Regions from separate parts of the Bradyrhizobium sp. CCBAU 45389 genome, predicted to be linked through region 1. Evidence: predicted binding sites of a transcription regulator. Region 1 holds the regulator's gene; each other region holds the start of a gene.
The links. The regulator LexA, encoded in region 1, represses DNA repair genes until DNA is damaged. The targets are predictions, from matches to a motif close to TGTTCNNNNTGTGTTCNG.

Region 1 (7,568 bases):
GCGTCGAGCCCGGCGCTCCCGATCACCGGCAGGGCCACCAACTGGCTCAGCCCGGACGCGCGGGCCTCAGCGGCCGCGATCGATTTGTCATGCGCGAGATCATCGTTGAGCGCGGGCATCCCGGTGGCCCAGGCGCCGCCGATGCTGCCGTCACTGCTGGCAATGGATTTGTCCGCATAGAGCGCGGCAAGGTCGGTCTGGGCGCTGCAATCGCCGGCGCGGAAGACCAGCGCAGAACGGGTCTCGTTCGGCACCCAGATCTCGAAGCGCCGTGCAATTGGCGTCGCCTGCGCGGAGAGGAAGGTCAGCACCCAGGTCTGGTCGGTGCCGGTCCGGTAGGGCACGCCGACGCCGAGATTGATCCCGACCTCGGCGGCGTCTTCCCAGCGCAGAAAGCTCTTGGCGTTGTGCAGGTCCTTGATGATCAGCGGCAGGCCGGCTTTCCAGGTGCGTCCGGGCAGGCCGAAGCCGCGCGGAAACCTGGTGTGACGGGAGTTGAACTCGAACATGTCGGCGGTGCCATAGTAACCGTCGACCAGTCCCATCTCGTGGGAGGTATCGGGGTCATTGTGCCAGAGCTCGATCGCGCCGACATGCGCCTCGTCGTCGCCGCAGAACAGCACCATCACGGCCTGCAGGAATTCGCCTGAGAACACCGGCACCGCCACGCCGCAGGTCAGGCCCGCCGCGAGCGCCTGGTCGGTCCGCTTGAAATAGGAGTTGGCGAATTTGGTGAGGATGACGGGATGGCCGGAAGCCCAGGCCTTGCCGGGAAGGCCCTCATCCCGACCGAAGCGCAGATCTTCGCTTGCGGCCCTGAACGCGGACAACCCTTCGCCGTAGAGGCCGCCGCCGAATTCCAGCCGCATGCGCGTCCGGTCGGGCACCCAGAGTTCAACGACGCGAATGAAGGTCTTCATCGAACGTGCCCGCTGCCTCAAGCCTCCTGGCAGCATCGGCCATTTGCCTGCAGAACGGACGTTCAAAATTCAGGCAGGGCAGCGCAAACTTCGTGCGACGGAGAACAGCGGCGGGCGAGCCGGCGAAGGTATTTTCGAAGATGCAAACCTCACCATCTCGCCGGCCGCGGCCGGCGATGGCGATTTCAATCTTGGCCCCGACCCGCGAGCCGGGGGGCAGCTAGGTCAGCCAATCGGCAGGCGTGTGATCGTCGGCCTGTCGGCGGTGATCTGCGGCTTGTGCTCGCGCTCGCCGAGTGGCTGGGTCACCGGCAATTGCAGCACGGTTGCGCGCTGGCCTTCCACGAGCTGAGTCACCAGCACGTATTTGCCGTCGGGGAATTCGATCGCATCGTGATGGCGATCCGGAATGTGCGGATCGATCTTGCCGAACTTGCCGACGCGCGAGTTGATGGTGCGCGTCCAGATCCAGCGATTGTCGTAGCGGACATTGTCGGCGAAGGCGAGCTCCGTTCCCGGCAGCAGGCATACCGCGACCGACATGTCGGCTTCGGAGGCGAAGCCGCGTGTCGAGGTGCCGCGGAAGGTTGTCGTGACGATCGTCTCGCCGACTTCGGCGGGACGCGTCGCGACGGCGTGCAGGCTGTAGTCACACATCGGGGTGCTCCTCATTCGAAGATAGCGACCCGCGCCTCCTGTCGAGGCACAGGCCTCTATCAGAGTGGAAGCATACAACGGTCTGCTTGGTTGTGGGCAAATCTGCGGCTTTGGGTCCGCAGGCCGCCATCACAATATCTTTTTCAGATGCACGAGGAACAAAGCCTGCTCCCGTGCATTCGGCATGCTTCGTCGTCAGCGGCCAGCAGGTGCCGACCAGCCTGAATACGGCCAGGCGGGTTGCGACGGCGCTGCAATGGCTCCGCGTGCGTTGCGGAATTGCTCGCTCGTCGTCGGCGGCGTCGCCTTGCGGACATGATGCGACTGTGCGGCGACGGCCTGTGACACTGACGTTGCGATCAGCGCCATCGTGACGATGCTCAAGACGATCTTGCGCATGGTTGTCTCCTCGGTTTCTCACAAGGCCTGCGAAGCGATGAGTGCTTCGTGCGGCGTGCCGAGGATCTAGCGCGGGAGAGGTGGCCGGATAATCTGTGCAGAACCAGAAAGACTATCCAGCCGGAGCGGACAATCGTCCGCTCCAACGCGTGTCGAACGATCGCGAGGTCAGCTCAGTACTTCCGGTACAGGCCGATCAGCTTGCCCTGAATCTTCACCCGGTTGGGCGGCAGGATGCGGACCTCATAGGCGGCGTTGGCGGGCTCGAGCGCGATCGAGGCGCCGCGGCGGCGGAAGCGCTTCAGCGTCGCTTCCTCGTCGTCGATCAGCGCCACCACGATGTCGCCGGTGTCGGCGCTCTCGTTGCGCTGGATCAGCGCCATGTCGCCGTCGAGGATGCCGGCTTCCACCATCGAATCGCCGCGCACTTCGAGCGCGTAGTGCTCGCCCGAGCCGAGCATGTCAGGCGGCACGCTGATGGTGTGGCTGCGGGTCTGCAGCGCCTCGATGGGCGTGCCGGCCGCGATACGGCCCATGACAGGCACGGCGACCGGACGCTCACCCTCGTCGGCGGGCGGGCTGGAGGTCGTGCGCACCTTGCCGAGATTGCCTTCGATGACGCTCGGCGTGAAGCCGCGACGGTTGCCGGCGGCCGCCTGAAGCTCGGGCAGCTTGATGACCTCGATCGCGCGGGCGCGGTTGGGCAGGCGGCGGATGAAGCCGCGCTCCTCGAGCGCGGTGATCAGGCGATGGATGCCCGATTTCGACCGCAGATCGAGCGCGTCCTTCATCTCGTCGAAGGAAGGCGGCACGCCGCTTTCCTTCAGTCGCTCGCTGATGAACCGCAGGAGCTCGTATTGTTTGCGCGTTAACATCTCGACCAAAATCCCCCGGTTGATGTCGTTCGATTCCGAGACGCTCAGTTCAGCGATAAGCCGCTGCATGCTCGAAACAAATCATGAACGGACACTATATGTTCGATACATGTTCCGCAACTGCTTAATTTACCGTGAACGCGACAAAGTTCGCGGAACGCGTGTGGTGACGGCGCTCAGACGGGCAGAGGCAGCACCTCGCATGGCGAGCCGGCTTCGGCCTTCGGCGCGAACGGTGCGCGCACGAGAAGTGCCTGTGCCGCAGCGAGATTCGCAAGCAGCGAAGAATCCTGGTGATCGACGGGAAGGGCGATCAGCGTGCCGTCGTCGCGCCGCTCCAGCCGTGCGCGCAGATAGTCCTCGCGGACATCGTTTGCGCCGAGGTCGCGGCCGAGCACGGCGCGCTCGCGCCGATGGTGAATCACGGCGCGGCCCGACAGCGCGCGAATCAACGGCACCATGAACAGGAAAGCGCAGACGTAGGACGACACGGGATTGCCGGGCAGGCCGATGACGCGCATCGCGCCGAGCCGGCCGTGCATCATCGGCTTGCCCGGCCGCATCGCGATCTTCCAGAACGACATCGCGATGCCCTCGGCCTTGAGCGCCTGCTGGACCAGGTCGTGGTCGCCGACCGAGGCGCCGCCGCTCGTGACCAGGATGTCGGCGCCGCTCTCGCGGGCCCGGCGTATCCCGGTGGCGGTGGCCTCCAGCGTATCGGCGGCCACGCCGAGGTCGACGGTATCGGCGCCCTCCTGGCGGGCGAGCGCGTGCAGGGCATAGCCGTTGGAGTAGACGATCTGACCGGGGCCGGGCATTGCGCCCGGCATCACCAGCTCGTCGCCGGTGGCGAGGACCGCGACCTTTGGACGGCGTTGGACGGGTAAATGCGGGTGATTCATCCCGGCGGCGAGAGCGAGATCGCGTTCGGTGAGCCGGGTTCCCTTGCGCAGCAGCACGTCGCCCTCGGCGAAGTCGATCCCGGCGCGCCGGATATGCCGTCCGGGAATCGCTGCTTCCTTGATCGTGATGCGCTTGCCGTCCGCGGCCGTGTCCTCCTGGATCACGACCGCGTCTGCGCCGGCGGGAACGACGCCGCCGGTGAAGATCCGGACTGCTTCGCCGGCGCCGACCGACCCGGCAAATGGCCGTCCGGCCGCAACCTCGCCAATGACCGTCAGCTGGGAATCGATCGTCGCCGCATCGGCCGCACGCACGGCATAGCCGTCCATCGCCGACATCGCCTCCGGCGGCTGCGTGCGCCGCGCCGCGACGTCGCGCGCGAGCACGCGATGGAAGGCTTGGTCGAGGGGGATCGTTTCCTCAGGCAGCGGCTCCGCGCCGGCGAGCACCGCGGCAAGCGCGTCAGAAACCGGCATCAAGGCCACGGCTGAAAACTCCTGCTGCGCACGTTCGGCAAATCGGCGGCCAGAGTTCTAGCCGAGTGCGGGCGCAGAGGCAAAACAGCGGAGGTGCGGGATGATTCAGCCTGCGTTGTCCGCTCTGTCCTGAAAGATGGACGTCAAATCCTCCGCGGCATGATCCGGAAGGCGAGGCAGACCGGCACAAGGACGGCCATGGCAAGCACGAGAAGAACGAGCGCCACGGCCAGCATCGGTCAACTCCTGGCCGGTTCGTCCGGACTGACGTCCGGCGCTTTGGGACCCTGGTCCTTGTCGGGCAGCGGGTCGGCCTGGGATTTCAGGTCGGCGGCCTTCCTGATCAGCTTGGCGGATAGGTCGGAGTCCGAAGTGATTCTTGCGAACTCGAGCAGCAGAGAGGCTTGCTTGGTGAGGTAGGATTTGCCCAGCACGTCGATCGGTCCAATGCAGAAGTCCCAACGGACTCAAGAGTCCGGAAGGGCCGATTTCGTTCCCGGAACTCCGTACAAAAATGCACAAAGTGATTTGGTTCCTCATTTTGGGCAAAAACCGGTTCCTGGAACCGCGTCCGCCAGGAGGCGGATCCGTTCAAATCCCGAGCTTCTTCAGCGCATCGCCGACGTCACGGGGCGAGGTCACATGCACCGCGGTCAATCCGCGCGCCCGGGCTCCTTCGATGTTTTCTGCGAGGTCGTCGAAGAAGACGATGCGGCTTGCCGGCACGCCCATCGCCGCCACCACGTGATCGAAGGCTTCCGCATCCGGCTTGCGCAGGCCGATGCTGGACGACAGGTAGAGCTCGCGGAAATGGCCGAGCAGGCCGGCATATTCCTTCGAGAAGTAGTCGACATGCGGCCGATTGGTGTTGGAGAAGGCGTAGACCGGCATCTGCTTGGCCGCACGCGGCAACAGCTCGGCGATGTCAGGCATCTCGCCGGCGAAGATCGCGTTCCAGCCCTCCAGGAACTGCGCATCGGAAATCGCGATCCCGAGCGATGAGCGAAGCGAGGCGAAATAGTCCTCGTCGCTGATCTTGCCGACCTCGTGCAGCCGGTAGGCTTCGCTGTCGCGCACATATCGCGCGACGATGGCTTCGGGCCGGCAGCCGGCATGTCCCGCCCAGCAGGCGATTGCCTTCGAGAAATCGATGTCGAGCACCACGCGCCCGAGATCGAACAGAAGCGCATCGGCGCTGCCGGGAGAGAGCGAGGTCACTTGTGTCCTTTCACTCAATATCGGTACGGGTCATGATCGAACAGCGGGAACGCGCTGAACACGCTCGGCGCGTTGGTCGCGGTTGCCGGGTGCAGGCAGGACTTGCCAACCTCGGCAAACGAGGTAGCGCCCAAGAGTCCGAGGCAGCGCAGCACTTCGTCTTCCAGCAGCTCCAGCATTCGCGTCACGCCGGCTTCGCCGGCCGCCGCCAGCGCCCAGCATTGCAGCCGGCCGATGCCGACGAGGTCGGCGCCTGCCGCAATCGCCTTGACGATGTCGGTGCCGCGGCAGAAGCCGCCATCGACCATGATCTTGGCGCGGCCTTTCACGGCGTCGACGATTTCAGGCAGCACATGCATGGCGCCGCGGCCGTGATCGAGCTGGCGGCCGCCATGGTTGGAAACGTAGATCCACTCGACGCCGTGATCGAGCGCGATCAAGGCATCCTCGGCGGTGGCGATGCCCTTGAGGATCAGAGGGATCTTGAACTTATCCTTGATCATCTTCACGGTCCGCCACTCCAGTCCCTTCTGGTAGTCGCCGCCGGTGGCGCGCAGGCGGCTCTCGCGAACATAGCGCTTGGCGATGTCACGTTCGCGACGGCTGTAATGGGCGGTGTCCACGGTCAGGCAGAAGGCGGCGTAGGCGTTCTTCTCGGCGCGGCTGACGACATCGGTGACGAAGGCGTCGTCGCCGCGCACATAGAGCTGGAACAGGCGCAGCGCATCGGGGGCGGCTTCGGCGGTTTTCTCCAGCCCGGGTTCGGTTACCGAGCTCAGCATGTGTGCCGCACCGAAGGCGCCGGCGGCGCGGGCGACGGCTGCCGCGCCGTGCGGGTCGAAGACTTCCAGCGCCCCGACCGGGGCCAGCACCACCGGCAGGCGCATCTTGCGGCCGAACTGCTCAACGGAGCCGTCGACCTCATGCACGTCGCGCAGCACGCGCGGGCGAAAGGCGATCTCGTCCAGCGCCATGCGGTTGCGGCGCATCGTGGTCTCGGTCTCGGCGGCGCCGACGATGTAATCCCAGGCGTTCTGGTTGAGGTTGGCGCGCGCCTTCTTGATGAATTCGTGCAGGTTCTGGAACGGCTCGTTGCTGGAGCCGAGTTCGACGTTCCGTTCCGGCCGGATGCGAGGCGCTTCGTTCATTGTTATCCTCCCGAGAATTTGAAGCCTTGTGTCATCGCCTAACCCGTCCGCCTCTCCAAAACCATCCTAAAATCGCATAGCTGCGAGGCGCGGACCGGCCGACCGATTCCCGCCTTTCGCGCGAGACGGTTTCGGAACGTTGCCAAAAGTTTAGGCCGGGACGAAGGGATTTTTGCAAGTGCCCCGCCGGCGTTGCGGGCCGGCCTTGAAGAAACCTGAATGGTATTGTGAGAACCGGGCTGGATCGCCATTTGCATGGCGGCTCCCGAGCCCCGAGCAAGAAGGCTAACCCATCCATGCGGAAATCCCTGCTGTTCCCCCTTGGCGCGCTCACCGGAGTGTGCCTGACCCTTCTGGTATCCGGTCCGCAGGGCGGGCTATGGGCGGCGAGGGCGGCGGCGGGCGCGGACGATGCTTATTCCAAGCTAAACCTGTTCGGCGAAGTGTTCGAGCGCGTGAAGGCCAGCTATGTCGAGAAGCCGGACAATTCCAAGCTGATCGAAGGCGCGATCACCGGCATGGTGACCGCGCTCGATCCGCATTCGCGCTACATGAACGACAAGGCCTGGACCGAGATGCAGGAGACCACCTCCGGCGAGTTCGGCGGCCTCGGCATCGAGGTCACGATGGAGGAGGGCCTCGTCAAGGTCGTCTCGCCGATCGACGACACGCCGGCCTCGAAGGCCGGCATCATGTCCGGCGACCTCATCAGCAAGATCGACGGCGAGGCCGTGCAGGGCATGACGCTCGAGCAGGCCGTCAACAAGATGAAGGGCCCGGTCGACACCAAGACCAAGCTCACCATCGTGCGCAAGGGCGCGGACGCTCCGCTCGACGTCGCGATCACGCGTGAGATCATTCATGTGCGCCCCGTCCGCTTCCATGTCGAGAATGGCGACATCGGCTATATCCGCGTCACCTCGTTCAACGAGCAGACCACCGACGGCCTGAAGAAGGCGATCGCGGCGATCT
Region 2 (7,568 bases), on a different contig from region 1:
GTCGGGCTTGATGAAGCCGTAGCCGCGCTCGCCGTTGAAGAACTTGACCGTTCCCGTCATGGCCATCGGGAAACTCCCCCTCATTGCTCCTCCGTCGCGACGCAGACGCACGTCACGACATGACCGGGCAATACGGAGCCCGGGAGCTGGCCATCCTTGAGCGAGCCTTATCGGCCCGATCGGATCTTTCTTAGGGCCTTCACTCCGCCGCAACCATTCGCGGAAGCGGAACGTAAAGCCAGTCACGCAAACAGCATAATACGGTTCGTTGCGGATTGACTACCGCTACTGCATATTTTTCCCAAGAATGCCGGAGTGTTACGTCGTGGGTACCTCTACGGAGTGTTACGTCTTGGGTACCTCTAATCGGAATCTGGCAGCGCCGCCCTGGCCGAGCGGCATCTCCAGCTCGGGCAGGATGGTTTTGAGCTCGCCGTGCAGCGTGTAGGGCGGATTGACGATCAAGAGCCCGGTGGAGGTGAGGGGGGCGCCGTCGAGTTGCGGTGCGGCGCTGAATTCGAGACGCAGGCATTTGCCCGGTGGTTTTGCTGCGGCTGCGAGCCGCGCCACTGATTGCGCCAGCGTGTCGGTGGCGCGGCGGTTCTTTGCGGGATACCAGATTACATAGATACCGGTCGGCCATTTCGCGAAGGCTGCCGAGAAGGCTTCGCCCAGCCGTTCGAACTCGTTCTTTGCCTCGAACGGCGGATCGATCAGCACGAGACCACGGCGCTCTTTCGGCGGCACGAAGGCCGGCAGTGCCACCCAGCCGTCGAGATCGACCACGCGAGCCTGCTCGTCGCGGCGCAGCACATCGATCAGCGCCTTGCGCGCCTTGGGCTCGAGCTCGCAGGCGACGAGACGGTCCTGCGGCCGCAGCAGGCCGCGCGCGATCAGCGGCGAGCCCGGATAGACCTTGAGCTCGCCCTTCGGATTGAAGGCGCGGACGATGTCGAGATAGGGCTTGGTCAGTGCAATGGTCTCGTTCGACAGGCGCGCCTGCATCAGCCGCGCGATGCCGGTCAGCCACTCGCCGCCGCGGCGCGCCTCGTCGCTTTCGAGATCGTAGAGGCCGGCCCCGGCATGGGTGTCGATGACGCGGAACGCGGCCGGCTTGTCCTGCAGATACGTGATGATGCGCGCCAGCACGATGTGCTTGATGACATCGGCGAAGTTGCCGGCGTGGAAGGCGTGTCGGTAGTTCATGGCGGAGAGTTACGACATCGCGCGATGAAAGTAACTCCCGTCATTTCGGGGCGGTGCGCAGCACCGAGCCTAAAATCCATCTGTCAGCATTGTTTGTGGCGAGATGGATTTCCGGGTTCGCTCTTCCGCGCGAACCGGAATGACGAACTCTATCCACCCCTGATCGGCGGCATCGTCACCTGGTCGCGGCGGCAGGCGCGGCGGTCGATCTCCTCGCAGGCGCGGAATTGCAGGTCCTTGCTGAGGCAGATCCGGACCTCGGACAATCGCGTCCGGTTGCAGGTGACCGAGACGGCGGCGCTGCTGAGGCCCGGATTGGCCTTGATGAAGGCCTCCTCGACGTCAGCAGGCGCGACGGTCCTGGCCTGCGACAGATCGAGATACTCGGCCGGAATCTTGATCGCGGCGCGCGCCTTGCGGATCGTCTCGAAATAGCTGCGGTCGGCGAGACCCGAGCAGGTGCCGTGCTTGTCCCACTCGTTGAAGATCAGGCCCGGCGCCGGCATCAGGTCGAGCATGGAGGAAACGATGCTGCGGCTCAGCCGCGGCGCCGGCCGCTGGCAATATTCCGGAAAGCCGTTTTCATATTGCGGCCACAGCCCGTGCACCACGAAGGCGTAGGGCCGGCCGCTGCACTGAATCTGGGAGCGGCCGCCACGCTCGGCCGCTTCCTCGCAGAACGACGGCGACCATGACAGCGACAGCACATAGAAATCGAATTCGCCGGGCGCGTTCTGCCGCCTGTCCTGGGCTTTCGCGCCGCCGGCGAGCGAAACCAGCCCGGCGGCAAGGGTGAGTGAGATCACAAGACGGGAGAACGAACGCAATCTGGAATGAAACATGGCGACGCCCCTCAACTAGACTGTGCAGTCGAGCCTAGCAGGCGATGAGAACATTTCAAGAACAAATTTCTGGCGCCAGTCGTTCGGCCGCTTGATCGGGCCGAATCAGGGCGTTCGAATTACTGCCTCGCGGCGCGGCAGGCCGGGTTGTAGGCCCAGTTGCGATCGAGCCCGACCACGCACCATTCGACGCCGTTGCCGTAACCGGCAAAGCCGCCATCCTCGATGATCGAGAAATGCACCTTGCGCACCTTGCCGTCAGTGAGCATGGCCTCGCCGGTGCAATAGCGGCGCGGGATGTTGTCGGACTGCCAGGGCCGGAAGGCGACCTCGCGAACGGCCGAGAAGCCCGTGATCTTCAACGAGGAATTCCAGAACGAGCTTTCCTTCTCCCAGAACTGGGAGGCGATCGTCGGCAGCGCCCTGTCGCAATCGGCAACGGCGCCGTCATAGCGCGGCCCGCTCAGCCAGAAGTTCAGCTCCAGCGGATTGGCGGCCCGGGCCTCGCCGAGCGACAGCGCCCCGAACATGAGGCCGAGCACGGCGGCGAAGCGGAGCGATTTCAGGGAGGGGGCGCGCATGGGCAATCCGGACTGCTGGGTCTTCGAAGCTCGGACGGTGCCGCGAAGGCCGGAAGAGGTCAAGTGCAGCGCGGCAACACTTCGCCAGGAGTTGACCAGAACGTCGCAGCCGGCCGGCCTCGGTTCTTTTCACTTTGGCCCCGGCACCGTAAACTAGTGCCAGCCAATTGGAGTGACGGGAATGCGAATCATTGCGGCCGCGGGCCTTCTTGCCTTGGGTATGATGGCGAGCCAGTCGGCGCGCGCCGATATCCTTCCGGTGCCTCCGTTCAAGGGTAACGACACCGGCGGTATCATCGCCTATTCGATGGCGAACCAGGTCGATGCGCGGCAGGTCGCGGTCGATCATTGCGCGCGCTACGGCAAGGTCGTCAAATTCCTGGGCGTGCAGGCCTACGAGGGTGGATACATCTCGTTCTCCTGCCGCTGGGTGCCCTATGGCGCCGCCGACCGGCCGATCCGCACGCTCTACTGAGGCGTCGTAACGTCGCAATCTCTTTGCCGGGAGCTTCCCTCATGACGCGCAAACTCGCTTTGCTCGGCTCGGCCCTTTGCGTTGTCGTGTCGGCAGGCAGCGCCTCTGCCGACGACCTGCCGGTGCGCAAGGCCGGCCTCTGGGAAATGAAGATGGTCAGGACCGGCTCGGCGATGCCCGAGATGACCATGCAGCACTGCACCGACGAGACCGTCGACAAGGAGATGAGCAACAACGTCTCCCCGATGGCCAAGCAGATCTGCGCCAAGCAGGAGATCAAGAAGACCGCGACCGGCTATGTCAGCGATTCCGAGTGCAGCGTCGCCGGCGTCAGCACGACCTCGCATGCCGAGATCACGGGCGACTTCAACTCGGCCTACACGGTGAAGACCACCTCGCATGCGCAAGGCGGCGTCGCCGGCGCTGCGGGGCGCGATACGACGGTGCAGCTCGAAGCGAAGTGGCTCGGGGCCTGCAAGCCCGACCAGAAGCCCGGCGACATCGTCATGCCCGGCGGCTTCAAGATGAACGTGCGCGACATGGACAAGCTGAAGAGCCTGCTGCCGAAGTAGGTGCGGTCGCCGCGCAGTCGGTGCGCTCCCTCGCCCCGTTCTTACGGGGAGAGGTGAAGTACGGCGCCTACACCGGTATCCGCACGCTCGCCCGCAATCCCCCCATCGGGCTGTCACCCAGCGTGATGTCGCCGCCATGGGAGCGGGCGATGTCGCGGGCGATGGCGAGGCCAAGGCCGGTGCCGCCTTCGTCCTGGTTGCGGGCGTTGTCCAGCCGCAGGAACGGCTTGAACACCTCTTCGCGCAAATGCGCCGGGATACCCGGACCGTCGTCGTCGACCGTGACGGTCAAATAACGGTGATCGCGCTGGCCGGTGATGGCGATGCTCTTCCCGTAGCGCGCCGCGTTGGTGACGAGGTTGGCGAGGCAGCGCTTGAACGAGGCCGGTTTCACCGTCACCACGGGCAGGCCGTTGAACGCCACGGTCGCGGTGTGGCCGTGGCGCTCGGCATCGCTGCGCAGCTCCTCGAGCGCCTGCGCCATGTCGGTCGGCTGCGACTGCTCGCCGGAATCGCCGCGGGCAAAAGCGAGGTAATCCTCCAGCATCATTGACATCTCGTCGACGTCCTTGCGCATGCCTTCGAGCTCGGGGCTGTCGCCGATCAGCGCCAGCTCGAGCTTGAAGCGGGTCAGGATGGTGCGCAGATCGTGGCTGACGCCGGCGAGCATCGCGGTGCGCTGCTCCATCGTGCGCTCGATGCGCGACTTCATCTCGAGGAAGGCGACCGCCGCGCGCCGTACCTCGCGCGCGCCGCGCGGGCGGAAGTTCGGCGCCTCGCGGCCCTTGCCGAAACTTTCCGCGGCATCCGCGAGCCGCAGGATCGGCTTGATCTGGTTGCGCAGGAACAGCACCGCGACGATCAGGAGGATCGATGACGTGCCGACCATCCAGAACAGGAAGATCTCCGAGTTCGAGGCATAGGCGGCGCTGCGCTGCGCGAACACGCGCATCACGGCATCGTCGAGCTGGATGCGGATCTCGACGAGGTTGGAGCGGCCGACCGTGTCGATCCAGAACGAGCGGCCGATCTGGCGGCCGAGCTGCACCGACAGCGTCTGGTCGAGCAGCGAGAAGAACGGCTTCGGCCCCGGCGGCGGCATGTCGCCGGCGGGCAGGAAGTCGACGACGAGGCCGAGGCGCTGCTGCGCGATGCGGCGGATCTGGTCGCGATCCCGGTCCTGCGGATAGCCCTTGTAGACGTCGATGAGCGCGGCGATGTCCTGCACGACGGCGGCCGACAGGCGGCGCGTCACCGTGTTCCAGTGCCGCTCCATGAACACGAAGGCGACGACCGACTGCAGGATCACCATCGGCACGATCATGATGAGCAGCGCGCGGGCATAGAGGCCGGTCGGCATCCAGCCCTTGAACGCATTGCCCATCCAGCCATTGGCGGCCGAAACGCGGCCGGCGGCGCTCTTCAGAAGCGTCAGGCCGGTATCGATCGTGCTCATCTAGCGTGCTTCACTGAGTTATGGCGAGGCCACCAGCCGGTAGCCAATGCCGCGCACCGCCTGCAGGAACAGCGGATTCGCAGGATCGGTCTCGATCTTGCGCCGGAGGCGGTTGATCTGCACGTCAACGGCACGCTCGTTGACGCTGCCATTGCCGGTCAGCGCGCTGCGCGGCACGGTCTCGCCCGGGGTTTCCGAGAGAATGCGCAGCATCTCGCGCTCGCGATCGGTGAGGTGGATGACCTCCTCGCCCTGGCGCAATTCGCCGCGATCGAGATGATAGACGTAGGGACCGAACGCGATCTTCTCGACGGTCGTCACCTGTGGCGGCGGCGCGGCGCGCTTGAGGATGTTGTTGATGCGCAGCGCAAGCTCACGCGGCTCGAACGGCTTTGCGACGTAATCGTCGGCGCCGATCTGCAGGCCCTCGATGCGGGCTTCGGCCTCGTGGCGCGCCGTCAGCATCACGATCGGCACCGAGGAGGAGGTCCGGATGAAGCGGGCGAGGTCGAAGCCGGTTTCGCCGGGCATCATGACGTCGAGAATCAAGAGGTCGAAATGCAGGCCCAGCAGTTTGGAGCGCGCATCGCCCGCGCTTGCCGCGGTGGTGACGCGATAGCCTTCGCTGGCGAGAAAGCGCGAGAGCAGGTCGCGGATGCGGCGGTCATCGTCGACCAGCAGCAGATGCGGGGCGTCGTCGGCCGGTTGCACCGGTGGACGCGCGAGCGTGGCTGCGAGCGGCACGGTCACTCCTTCGATTCTTGATTGACCGAGGCGAAGATCGTCTCGAGCACCTTGTCCGGATCGTCGCGGTCGATCATCGCGCGCAGGAAGCGCTTGACCGTTTCGGCGTCCTGCGGACCCATCTCGGCGAGTGCCTTGGTGATCCGCGTGGTCTGGAGCCCGGCGAGCTTCTGCACCAGCGCCTCGCCCTTCGGCGTCGCGTAGAGCAGGCGCTGGCGACGATCATTGTCGCCGGTCTTCTGCACGATGTAGCCCTCGTCCAGGAGCTGCTTGAGCACCCGGCCGAGCGACTGTTTTGTGATGCGCAGGACGTCGAGCAGGTCGGCGACCTTCAGCCCGGGATAGCGGTAGACGAAGTGCATGACGCGGTGATGGGCCCGGCCGAAGCCGAACGCCTCCAGCTCCTGATCGGGATCGCCGACGAAATCGCGATAGGCGAAGAACAGCAGCTCGATGATATCCCAGCGCAAATTGCCTCCATCGCCTGCGGCCGGCCGGGGCACGGCAGCGTCTTGAGGGGAAGTCGCGAAATTTATGTCAGGCATATTGACGTATCTTGGGTTCAATGTTACAAAACGATCGATCCGCACGAAATTTTAGATCGTTTCGCGACGGGTGGCATCGTAGCAGGACGGCCGGAGAGAGCCGGACAGGCGGCGACGGCCGAAGCAGATCTACCGTGCGATTGTCGAGCGGCATTTCGGCAAAACATACTGGACTTCCGCCTTCCGCAAAAGCATGTCCTCAGCGACATGCTGGCCACGGAAACCGGCCGTAACATGGCTGGCGGCGGTCCGGCGAGAAACCCAACCAAGCCAGTCGGGCCCGAAGCGGGCAGGCGGGCGCGAGAAACAGCGCCGCTACCGGCAGCGGGAGGCAAGGACATGAGCATGAAATTCGATATCCAGCCCGCATCCAATCCGACTCCAGAGAAGGACCGTGTCGCCAAGCTGGTGGACCCCGGTTTCGGGCGGGTCTTCACCGACCACATGGCGGTGGTCCGCTACAACCAGGCCAAGGGCGGCTGGTACGAGGCACGCGTTGAGGCGCGCGCCAACTTCCAGCTCGATCCGGCCGGCGCGGTCCTGCACTATGCGCAGGAAATCTTCGAAGGCCTCAAGGCCTACAAGCGCGACGACGGCGGCGTGAACCTGTTCCGACCCGACGCCAATGCGCGGCGCTTCAAGAATTCCGCCGACCGCATGGCGATGGCGCAATTGCCCGAAGACGTCTTCATCGAGGCGGTCGAGCAGGTCGTGCGCATCGATCGTGCCTGGATGCCGGGCGGCGAGGGCAGCCTTTACTTGCGCCCCTTCATGATCGCGAGCGAGACCTTCCTCGGCGTCAAGCCGTCGTCCGAATACATCTTTGCGGTGATCGCTTCCCCGGTGGGCTCCTACTTCAAGGGCGGGCCTGCGCCGGTCTCGATCTGGGTCTCCGAGAACTACACGCGCGCCGCGATCGGCGGCACCGGCGCGGTCAAATGCGGCGGCAATTATGCTGCGAGCCTGCGCGCCCAGGCCGAAGCGATTCAGCACGGCTGCGATCAGGTGGTCTTCCTCGATGCGGTCGAGCGTCGCTATATCGAGGAGCTCGGCGGCATGAACGTCTTCTTCGTGTTCGACGACGGCTCGCTCTCGACGCCGCCGCTCGGCACCATCCTGCCCGGCATCACCCGCGACTCCATCATCA
Region 3 (7,568 bases), on a different contig from region 1:
TCGTGCCGGCCTTGCCGGTACGGGCCGGCCCGGCCGGCAGACCGAGACCCGCCGGCATTGCCCGGCAGACCAAGAGATGCCGCGCCGATGAAAATCGATCCGATCCACCAGTTCAACATCGAGCCTCTCTTCACGATCGGCCATATCGGCAATCACACGATCGCCTTCACCAATTCATCGCTCTACATGCTGGTGGCAGTTGCGATCATCTCGCTCCTGATGCTCGCCAGCGGCACGCAGCTGATTCCCGGGCGTCTGCAGTCGGTCGCCGAGATCTCCTACGAGTTCGTTGCCTCGACCATCCGTTCGACGGCCGGTGCGGAAGGCATGAAGTTCTTCCCGCTGATCTTCTCGCTGTTCATGTTCATCTGCGTCTCGAACCTGGTCGGCATCATCCCCTACACCTTTACGGTCTCGAGCCACCTGATCGTCACCGTAGGACTGGCGCTGCTGGTCTTCTTCACCGTGCTGATCTACGGCGTCGCCAAGAACGGCCTGAAATTCTTCTCGATTTTCGTTCCTCACGGCGTCCCGGGCTACATCCTGCCGCTGGTCATGTTCATCGAGATCCTGTCGTTCTTCCTGCGGCCGGTCTCGCACAGCATTCGTCTGTTCGCCAACATGCTGGCCGGCCACATCGCGCTGAAGGTGTTCGCGGGCTTCGTCGCCATGCTCGGCTTCTCGCTCGGCGCCATCGGCTGGGTCGGCGGCGTGCTGCCGCTGGCGCTCACGGTCGCGCTGTACGCCCTCGAGATTCTGGTCGCGTTCCTGCAAGCCTATGTGTTTGCGATCCTGACCTGCATCTACCTCAACGACGCCATTCATCCGGGACACTGAGCGGTCCGGGGAATTTCCACCCACAACCCAATCTTTCTTCCAAGGAGTCTAAAATGGATCCGGCAGCAGCAAAACTTATCGGCGCGGGCATCGCGTGCATCGGCATGGGCGGTGCGGGCGTCGGCGTGGGCGTGATCTTCGGCAACTACCTCGCCGCAGCCGTCCGCAATCCGTCGGCCGCTCAGGGCCAGTTCGGCAACCTGATCTTCGGCTTCGCCGTGACCGAAGCGCTCGGCATCTTCTCGCTGCTGATCGCGCTGCTTCTGCTGTTCGTTTTCTAAAGAACGACTTCTTTCGCGCCGCTTCATCCGAAGCGGCGCGTGACAGCAACAGGAGTACTCCATGGCCGAGAGTCATGGCGGGGCAAAAGGACCGGCGGCGGGCGCCCACACCGAAGCCGATGGCGGTCATCACAGCGGCGGGTTTCCGCCGTTCGAGAGCAGCACCTTCGCTTCACAGCTGGTGTCGCTCGCGATCTTCTTCGTCCTGCTTTATGTGATCGTGTCCAAGCTCGCTCTGCCGAAGGTCGGCGGTGCGATCGAGGCGCGCCAGAACAAGATCGAGGGCGACCTCACCGAGGCGCAGGCGCTGAAGGACCAGTCCGAGGCGGCGCTGAAGGCCTATGAAGGCGAGCTCGCTTCGGCGCGTTCGCGCGCGCAGGCGATCGGCAACGAATCCCGCGACAAGGCGAATGCGCAGGCGGAAGCCGAGCGCAAGACGCTGGAAGAGCAGCTGGCGGCCAAGCTCGCCGAGGCGGAGAAGACCATCGCCTCGACCCGCACGACCGCCATGACCAACGTCCGCGGCATCGCGGCCGATGCAGCAGGCCAGATCGTGCAGCAGCTCACCGGCGTCGTTCCGGATGCGGCGTCGGTCAATGCCGCCGTTGATGCGTCCTTGAAGGGTTAGTCGAGATGTTCTTCGATCCTGAAACCTGGGTCGCCGTCGCCTTCGTGATCCTGATGGTCGTGTTCGGCTATCTCGGGGTCTTCAAGTCGGCGATGACCGCGCTCGATCATCGCGCCGAGCGCATCAAGGCCGAGCTCGACGACGCCGCGCGCCTCAAGCAGGAGGCGGCCAAGGTGCTCGCCGACTACAAAGCGCGCAGTGCCACCGCCGAGCGCGAGGCTGCCGACATCATCGCCAACGCCAAGGCCGAAGCCGAGCGCATCGCGGCCGACGCCAAGGCGAAGATGGAAGACTTCGTCGCCCGCCGCACCAAGACCGCGGAGAGCAAGATCGCGCTCGCCGAGGCCCAGGCGCTGGCCGATGTCCGCGCCGCAGCCGCGGAAGCCGCCGTCCAGGCCGCCTCCACGATCCTGTCGCAGTCGGTCAAGGGCCAGGTCGCCGACGACCTGCTCGCCAAGGGCATCAACGAGGTTCGGCAGAAGCTGAACTGAGGGCCTTGCCTTCATCAATCAAAAAGCCGGCGCGCGAGCGCCGGCTTTTTTGTTGGTCCGAGAGCGTTTCCGCAACGCGCCTCACTCGTAGTCCACCTTCATCAGATACAACCCGTCCGGCGGAGCGACGATGCCGCAGGCGGTGCGGTTGCGAGCGGCAAGCGCTGCGGAGAGATCGTCCGCGGTCCAGCGGCCCTCGCCGACCCAGACCAGCGATCCCACCATCGAGCGCACCTGGCTGTGCAGGAACGAGCGCGCCGAGGTGATGACGGTGATCTCGCGGCCGTCGCGGATGACGTCGAGCTGGTCGAGCGTCTTCTCCGGCGATTTGGCCTGGCACTCGGTGTCGCGGAAGGTGGTGAAATCGTGCTTGCCGAGCAGGCGCTGCGCCGCCGCGTGCATCGCCTCGGCATCGAGCCGGCGCGGCACGCGCCAGGCATGGCCGACGTCGAGCGCGAGATTGGCGCGGGTGTTGACGACGCGGTAGCGGTAGTGGCGCTTGAGCGCCGAGAAGCGCGCCTCGAACGTATCAGGCACGATCTCGGCCTCGAGCACCGCGATCGGATGCGGGCGCAGATGCGCATTGAGCCCGTCGCGAAAGCGGCCGGGCGGAAACTGCTTCTCGACGTCGACATGCGCGACCTGGCCGCGGGCATGCACGCCGGCATCGGTGCGGCCGGCGCCATGCACCCGCAAATCCGCGCCGGTCATCGCCTTCACCGCCGCTTCCAGCGCACCCTGCACCGACGGCAGCGTGTCCTGCACCTGCCAGCCGAAGAACGGCGCGCCGTCATATTCGATGGTGAGCTTGTAGCGGGGCATCAGGCCAGCCGCATCGGCGGCTTCACAGGCACGCCGCGCAGGAAGTCCGCGGCCTGCATCCGGCCCTTGCCCTCGCGCTGAAGCTCGATGATGCGAATGGCATCCTCGCCGCAGGCGATCGTGAGCTGCTCATCCAGCACCGCGCCGGGCTCGCCCGATCCTTTCGCCAGCTCGCAGCGCAGGATCTTGACGCGCGCATTCTCAAGCTCGGCCCAGGCGCCGGGAAACGGCGACAGGCCGTGAATGTGGCGCAGCACCGCGCGCGCGGGCTTGCTCCAGTCGATCCGGGCCTCGGCCTTGTCGATCTTGGCGGCATAGGTGACGCCGTCCTCGCTCTGCTTTTTGAGCTGGAGCCCGCCGCGATCGAGCGCAGCCATGGCGCGCACCATCAGATCCGCGCCAAGGCGCGAGAGGCGATCGTGCAGATCGACCGCGGTCATATTGTCCGTGATCGGAAGGCGCTCGGCCATGGCGACGTCGCCGGTGTCGAGGCCGACATCCACCTTCATCACCATGACGCCGCTCTCGGCGTCGCCCGCCATGATCGCGCGATTGATGGGCGCGGCGCCGCGCCAGCGCGGCAGCAGCGAAGCGTGCAGATTGTAGCAGCCGAGTTTTGGCGCATCGAGGATCGCCTGCGGCAGGATCATGCCGTAGGCGACGACCACGGCTGCATCCGCATCGAATGCGCGAAACTCTTCCAGCGCTTCCGGCGTCTTCAGCGTTTTTGGTGTCAGCACGGGAACGCCGAGTTTTCGCGCGGCTTCCTCGACCGGCGTCGGCTGCAACTGCAGGCCGCGCCGCCCGCCCGGCTTCGGCGCGCGGGTGTAGACGGCCACGATCTCGTGGCCGTGCGAGACCAGCTCCAGGAGCGTCGGCACGGAGAAATCGGGCGTGCCCATGAAGATGAGGCGGAGGGGCATCGACGGAGAACCCTACTCGCCCGCGCGCTTGGCGGCTTTCTCGAACTTCTTCATCACGCGGTCGCGCTTGAGCTTCGACAGATAGTCGACGAACAGCACGCCATTGAGATGGTCGATCTCATGCTGGATGCAGGTGGCATAGAGGCCTTCGGCGTCCTCTTCGTGCACCTTGCCGTCGAGATCGGTGAAGCGCACGCGCACCTTCGCGGGACGTTCGACCTCCTCGTAATATTCGGGGATCGAGAGGCAGCCTTCCTCGTAGACCGAGAGCTCTTCGGAGGAAGCCAGGATCTCGGGATTGATGAACACGCGCGGCTCGTGCTTGGTCTCGCCGCTCTCGTCGCGCTTGGCGAGGTCCATGGTGATCAGCCGCAGTGGCTGCGCGACCTGGATCGCGGCGAGGCCAATGCCAGGCGCGTCGTACATGGTCTCGAACATGTCGTCGGCAAGCTTGCGGATCTCCGAGGTGACCTTCTCGATCGGCTTGGAGACCAGGCGCAGCTGCTTGTCGGGCAGGATGATGATTTCTCGTAGGGCCATGGCCGCGATTTAAGCCCCATGCCGGATGCGGTCAATGCGGTGAGGAACCCCGTTAACCCTCCGCTAACCATAAAACTTCAGGTTTTGTTAACCATAAAAATTAGGGGGCGGTTAACCGCCAACGTTCCCTCTTCGTTCGCGTCAGACTGCGAATCGGTTAGAAGGGCTTGCATGAACGAGATCATTTTCATGCTCGGCGACTGGCCGGTGCGCACCATCGACGCGCTGATCGGCTTCGGCGCGGTTGTCCTCATCCTGTTGGTTGTGATCGCCGTCGTCATCGCCCGCTCGGGGCAGCGCGGCGCGGAACTCGCCATGGCGCACGCGATCCGGGCCGACGAGCTCGAGGAACGCCTCGCCCAAGTGCTGCGCGCCCAGAGCGAGGCCTCGGGGCGGGTCGACGCCATGACCCAGGCGCTGGCCGGCCGGCAGGCCGAGATGGCCCGGGCCGTCAACGAGCGGCTGGACTCGGTCACCCACCGCGTCGGCCAGTCCATGGAACATTCGACCCGCAACACCATGGAGAGCCTGCGCGCCCTGCACGAGCGGCTCGGCATCATCGACAGCGCGCACAAGAACCTCACCGACCTCACAACGCAGGTGACGACCCTGCGCGACGTGCTCGCCAACAAGCAGTCGCGCGGCGCCTTCGGCCAGGCGCGGATGGAGGCGATCGTCCAGGACGGTCTTCCCAAAGGCTCCTACGAGTTCCAATTCACGCTATCGACGGGCAAAAGGCCCGACTGCGTCGTGTTCCTGCCCGACCAACGCCCGCTCTGCATCGATGCCAAATTCCCGCTGGAGGCGATGACGGCGCTGCACGACGCCCACACCGACGAGGAGCGGCGCATTGCCACGCAGCGGCTGCGCGGCGACGTGATGAAGCATGTCAGCGACATCGCCGAAAAATACCTCGTCACCGGCGAGACCCAGGAGATGGCGCTGATGTTCGTGCCGTCGGAATCGGTCTACGCGGAGATCCATGACGGCTTCGACGATGTGATCCAGAAAGCCTATCGCGCCCGCGTCGTGCTGGTGTCGCCCTCGCTCTTGATGCTCGCGATCCAGGTGATGCAGCAGATCATGAAGGACGCGCGCATGCGCGATGCCGCCGACCAGATCCAGACCGAGGTGATCAAGCTCGGCGACGATCTCGGCCGCCTGCGCGACCGCGTGGTCAAACTGCAGAAGCATTTTTCGGACGCGAACGAGGACGTCCGCCAGATCCTGATCTCCGCCGACAAGATCGAGAAGCGCGCAGGCCGGATCGAGGAGCTCGATTTCAGCAAGACCGACGCGCCGGAAGGGCCGAGGCTGGTGGCGACGGCCGCGCCGGAACTGTTTCCGCGGAAGCTCCAGGCGGGGGAGTGATTCTCGTCCCAGATCGGATACGCTGCCGCCCCAATTTCGCTGTCGTCGCCCGGCTTGACCGGGCGACCCAGTATCCCAGAGGCGGCAGATGGGTGGACGCAGCTACTACGTCTACATTCTCGCCAGCAAAATCGGTGGCACGCTCTACGTTGGGGTGACGAGCGATCTCATCCGCCGCGTGGCACAGCACAAATTACAGTTGGTCGAAAGCTTCACGAAAGAATACGGCGTCGTGAAGCTGGTCTATTTCGAACAGTTCGACGATCCCGAGAATGCAATCAAGCGGGAGAAGCGGCTCAAGAAATGGAAGCGCGGCTGGAAGATCGCGCTGATCGAGAAGGATAATCCTGATTGGAACGACCTCTATCCAGGGATCGCGGGCCCCCCATAACTCCGGCCTCTGGAATACTGGGTCGCCCGGTCAAGCCGGGCGACGACAGCTCACTTGTAGTGCCAGAATCTGCTAACACCACCCCATGACCGCTCCCGACGCGACCTCCTCCGCCGTGACCGCCGCCCCCGCGACCTCCTGGCGCGAGAGCCTTGCCGTCTACCTGCAGCCGCGGGTGCTGATCGTGCTGTTCCTCGGCTTCTCCTCGGGGCTGCCGCTGGCGCTGTCGGGTTCGACGCTGCTGGTGTGGATGCGCGAGGCCGGGGTTGATCTCAAGACCATCGGTCTGTTCGCGCTGGTCGGCACGCCCTACACGCTGAAGTTCCTGTGGGCGCCGCTGGTGGATGCGCTGCATGTGCCGCTGTTCACCCGCGCCTTCGGGCGGCGGCGCGGCTGGCTGGTGTTCTCGCAATTGCTGCTGATCGTCTCGATCGTGCTGCTGGCGCTGACCGACCCCGCACGCTCGCCGTTCTACGTTGCGCTCGGCGCGCTGCTGGTGGCGACGACGTCGTCGACGCAGGACATCGTGGTCGATGCCTTCCGCGTTGAGAGCCTGGCCGAGAGCGAGCAGGCCGCCGGCATGGCGGCCTACGTCGCAGCCTATCGCATCGGCATGCTGGTCTCGACCGCGGGTGCGCTGTTCATCGTCTCCGGTTTCGAGGGCACCGGCATTCCGCGCCAATCAGCCTGGATGTGGGGCTATGTGGTGATGGCGGCGATGGTGCTGATCGGGACGATCACGGCGCTGGTCGCGACCGAGCCCGAACAATCGATGCGGGCCGAGGCCGCGACGCAAGAAGAGAGCGCGTTCACGCGCGTGCTGCATGCGGCGATCGGCGCGTTCTCGGAATTTCTGTCGCGCAAGGACGCACTCGCCGCACTTTCCTTCGTGGTGCTGTTCAAGTTCACCGACGCCTTCTCGGGCACGATGACGGCGCCGTTCGTGATCGACCTCGGCTTCACCCGCAACGACTATGCGGCGATCGTGAAGGGCGTGGGCCTTGCCGCAACGCTGATCGGCGGCTTTGCCGGCGGGTTCGTCGCGCGGCGCTATTCGCTGGCGACATCGCTCTGGATCGGCGGCGTGGTGCAGGCGCTCGCCAATCTGTCCTTCTCCTGGCTCGCCGTGGTCGGCACCAATCAATGGGCGCTGGCGCTCGCCATCTGCGCCGAGAACTTCACCAGCGCCATCGGCACCGTGATCTTCGTCGCCTATCTCTCGGCGCTGTGCCAGAATCCGCTGCACACGGCGACGCAATACGCGCTGCTCACCGCGCTTGCGGC

Region 2: the regulator LexA is predicted to act here: its motif matches at 2,095-2,112, upstream of XH79_RS28265 (ribonuclease T2).
Region 3: the regulator LexA is predicted to act here: its motif matches at 4,645-4,662, upstream of XH79_RS13860 (DNA recombination protein RmuC).

What each region holds. Positions count from the first base shown of each region.
Region 1 is NZ_LBIY01000010.1:35,311-42,878, forward strand. Features, by position in the region: gene XH79_RS05685 (GAF domain-containing protein) at 1-920, opposite strand, end outside; gene XH79_RS05690 (hypothetical protein) at 1,146-1,577, opposite strand; gene XH79_RS05695 (hypothetical protein) at 1,773-1,976, opposite strand; gene lexA (transcriptional repressor LexA) at 2,150-2,851, opposite strand; gene XH79_RS05705 (molybdopterin molybdotransferase MoeA) at 3,028-4,239, opposite strand; gene XH79_RS05710 (hypothetical protein) at 4,470-4,664, opposite strand; gene XH79_RS05715 (HAD family hydrolase) at 4,822-5,448, opposite strand; gene XH79_RS05720 (alpha-hydroxy acid oxidase) at 5,463-6,596, opposite strand; gene XH79_RS05725 (S41 family peptidase) at 6,893-7,568, shown strand, end outside.
Region 2 is NZ_LBIY01000095.1:250,935-258,502, reverse strand. Features, by position in the region: gene XH79_RS28275 (cold-shock protein) at 1-66, opposite strand, end outside; gene XH79_RS28270 (23S rRNA (adenine(2030)-N(6))-methyltransferase RlmJ) at 346-1,206, opposite strand; gene XH79_RS28265 (ribonuclease T2) at 1,356-2,048, opposite strand; gene XH79_RS28260 (hypothetical protein) at 2,168-2,629, opposite strand; gene XH79_RS28255 (hypothetical protein) at 2,811-3,104, shown strand; gene XH79_RS28250 (DUF3617 domain-containing protein) at 3,146-3,676, shown strand; gene XH79_RS28245 (ATP-binding protein) at 3,744-5,132, opposite strand; gene XH79_RS28240 (response regulator) at 5,151-5,882, opposite strand; gene XH79_RS28235 (MarR family winged helix-turn-helix transcriptional regulator) at 5,879-6,421, opposite strand; gene XH79_RS28230 (branched-chain amino acid aminotransferase) at 6,761-7,568, shown strand, end outside.
Region 3 is NZ_LBIY01000083.1:8,266-15,833, reverse strand. Features, by position in the region: gene XH79_RS13895 (F0F1 ATP synthase subunit A) at 88-837, shown strand; gene XH79_RS13890 (F0F1 ATP synthase subunit C) at 891-1,118, shown strand; gene XH79_RS13885 (F0F1 ATP synthase subunit B family protein) at 1,180-1,746, shown strand; gene gspM (type II secretion system protein GspM) at 1,752-2,237, shown strand; gene truA (tRNA pseudouridine(38-40) synthase TruA) at 2,319-3,059, opposite strand; gene fmt (methionyl-tRNA formyltransferase) at 3,059-3,982, opposite strand; gene def (peptide deformylase) at 3,995-4,522, opposite strand; gene XH79_RS13860 (DNA recombination protein RmuC) at 4,694-5,893, shown strand; gene XH79_RS13855 (GIY-YIG nuclease family protein) at 5,982-6,284, shown strand; gene XH79_RS13850 (AmpG family muropeptide MFS transporter) at 6,370-7,568, shown strand, end outside.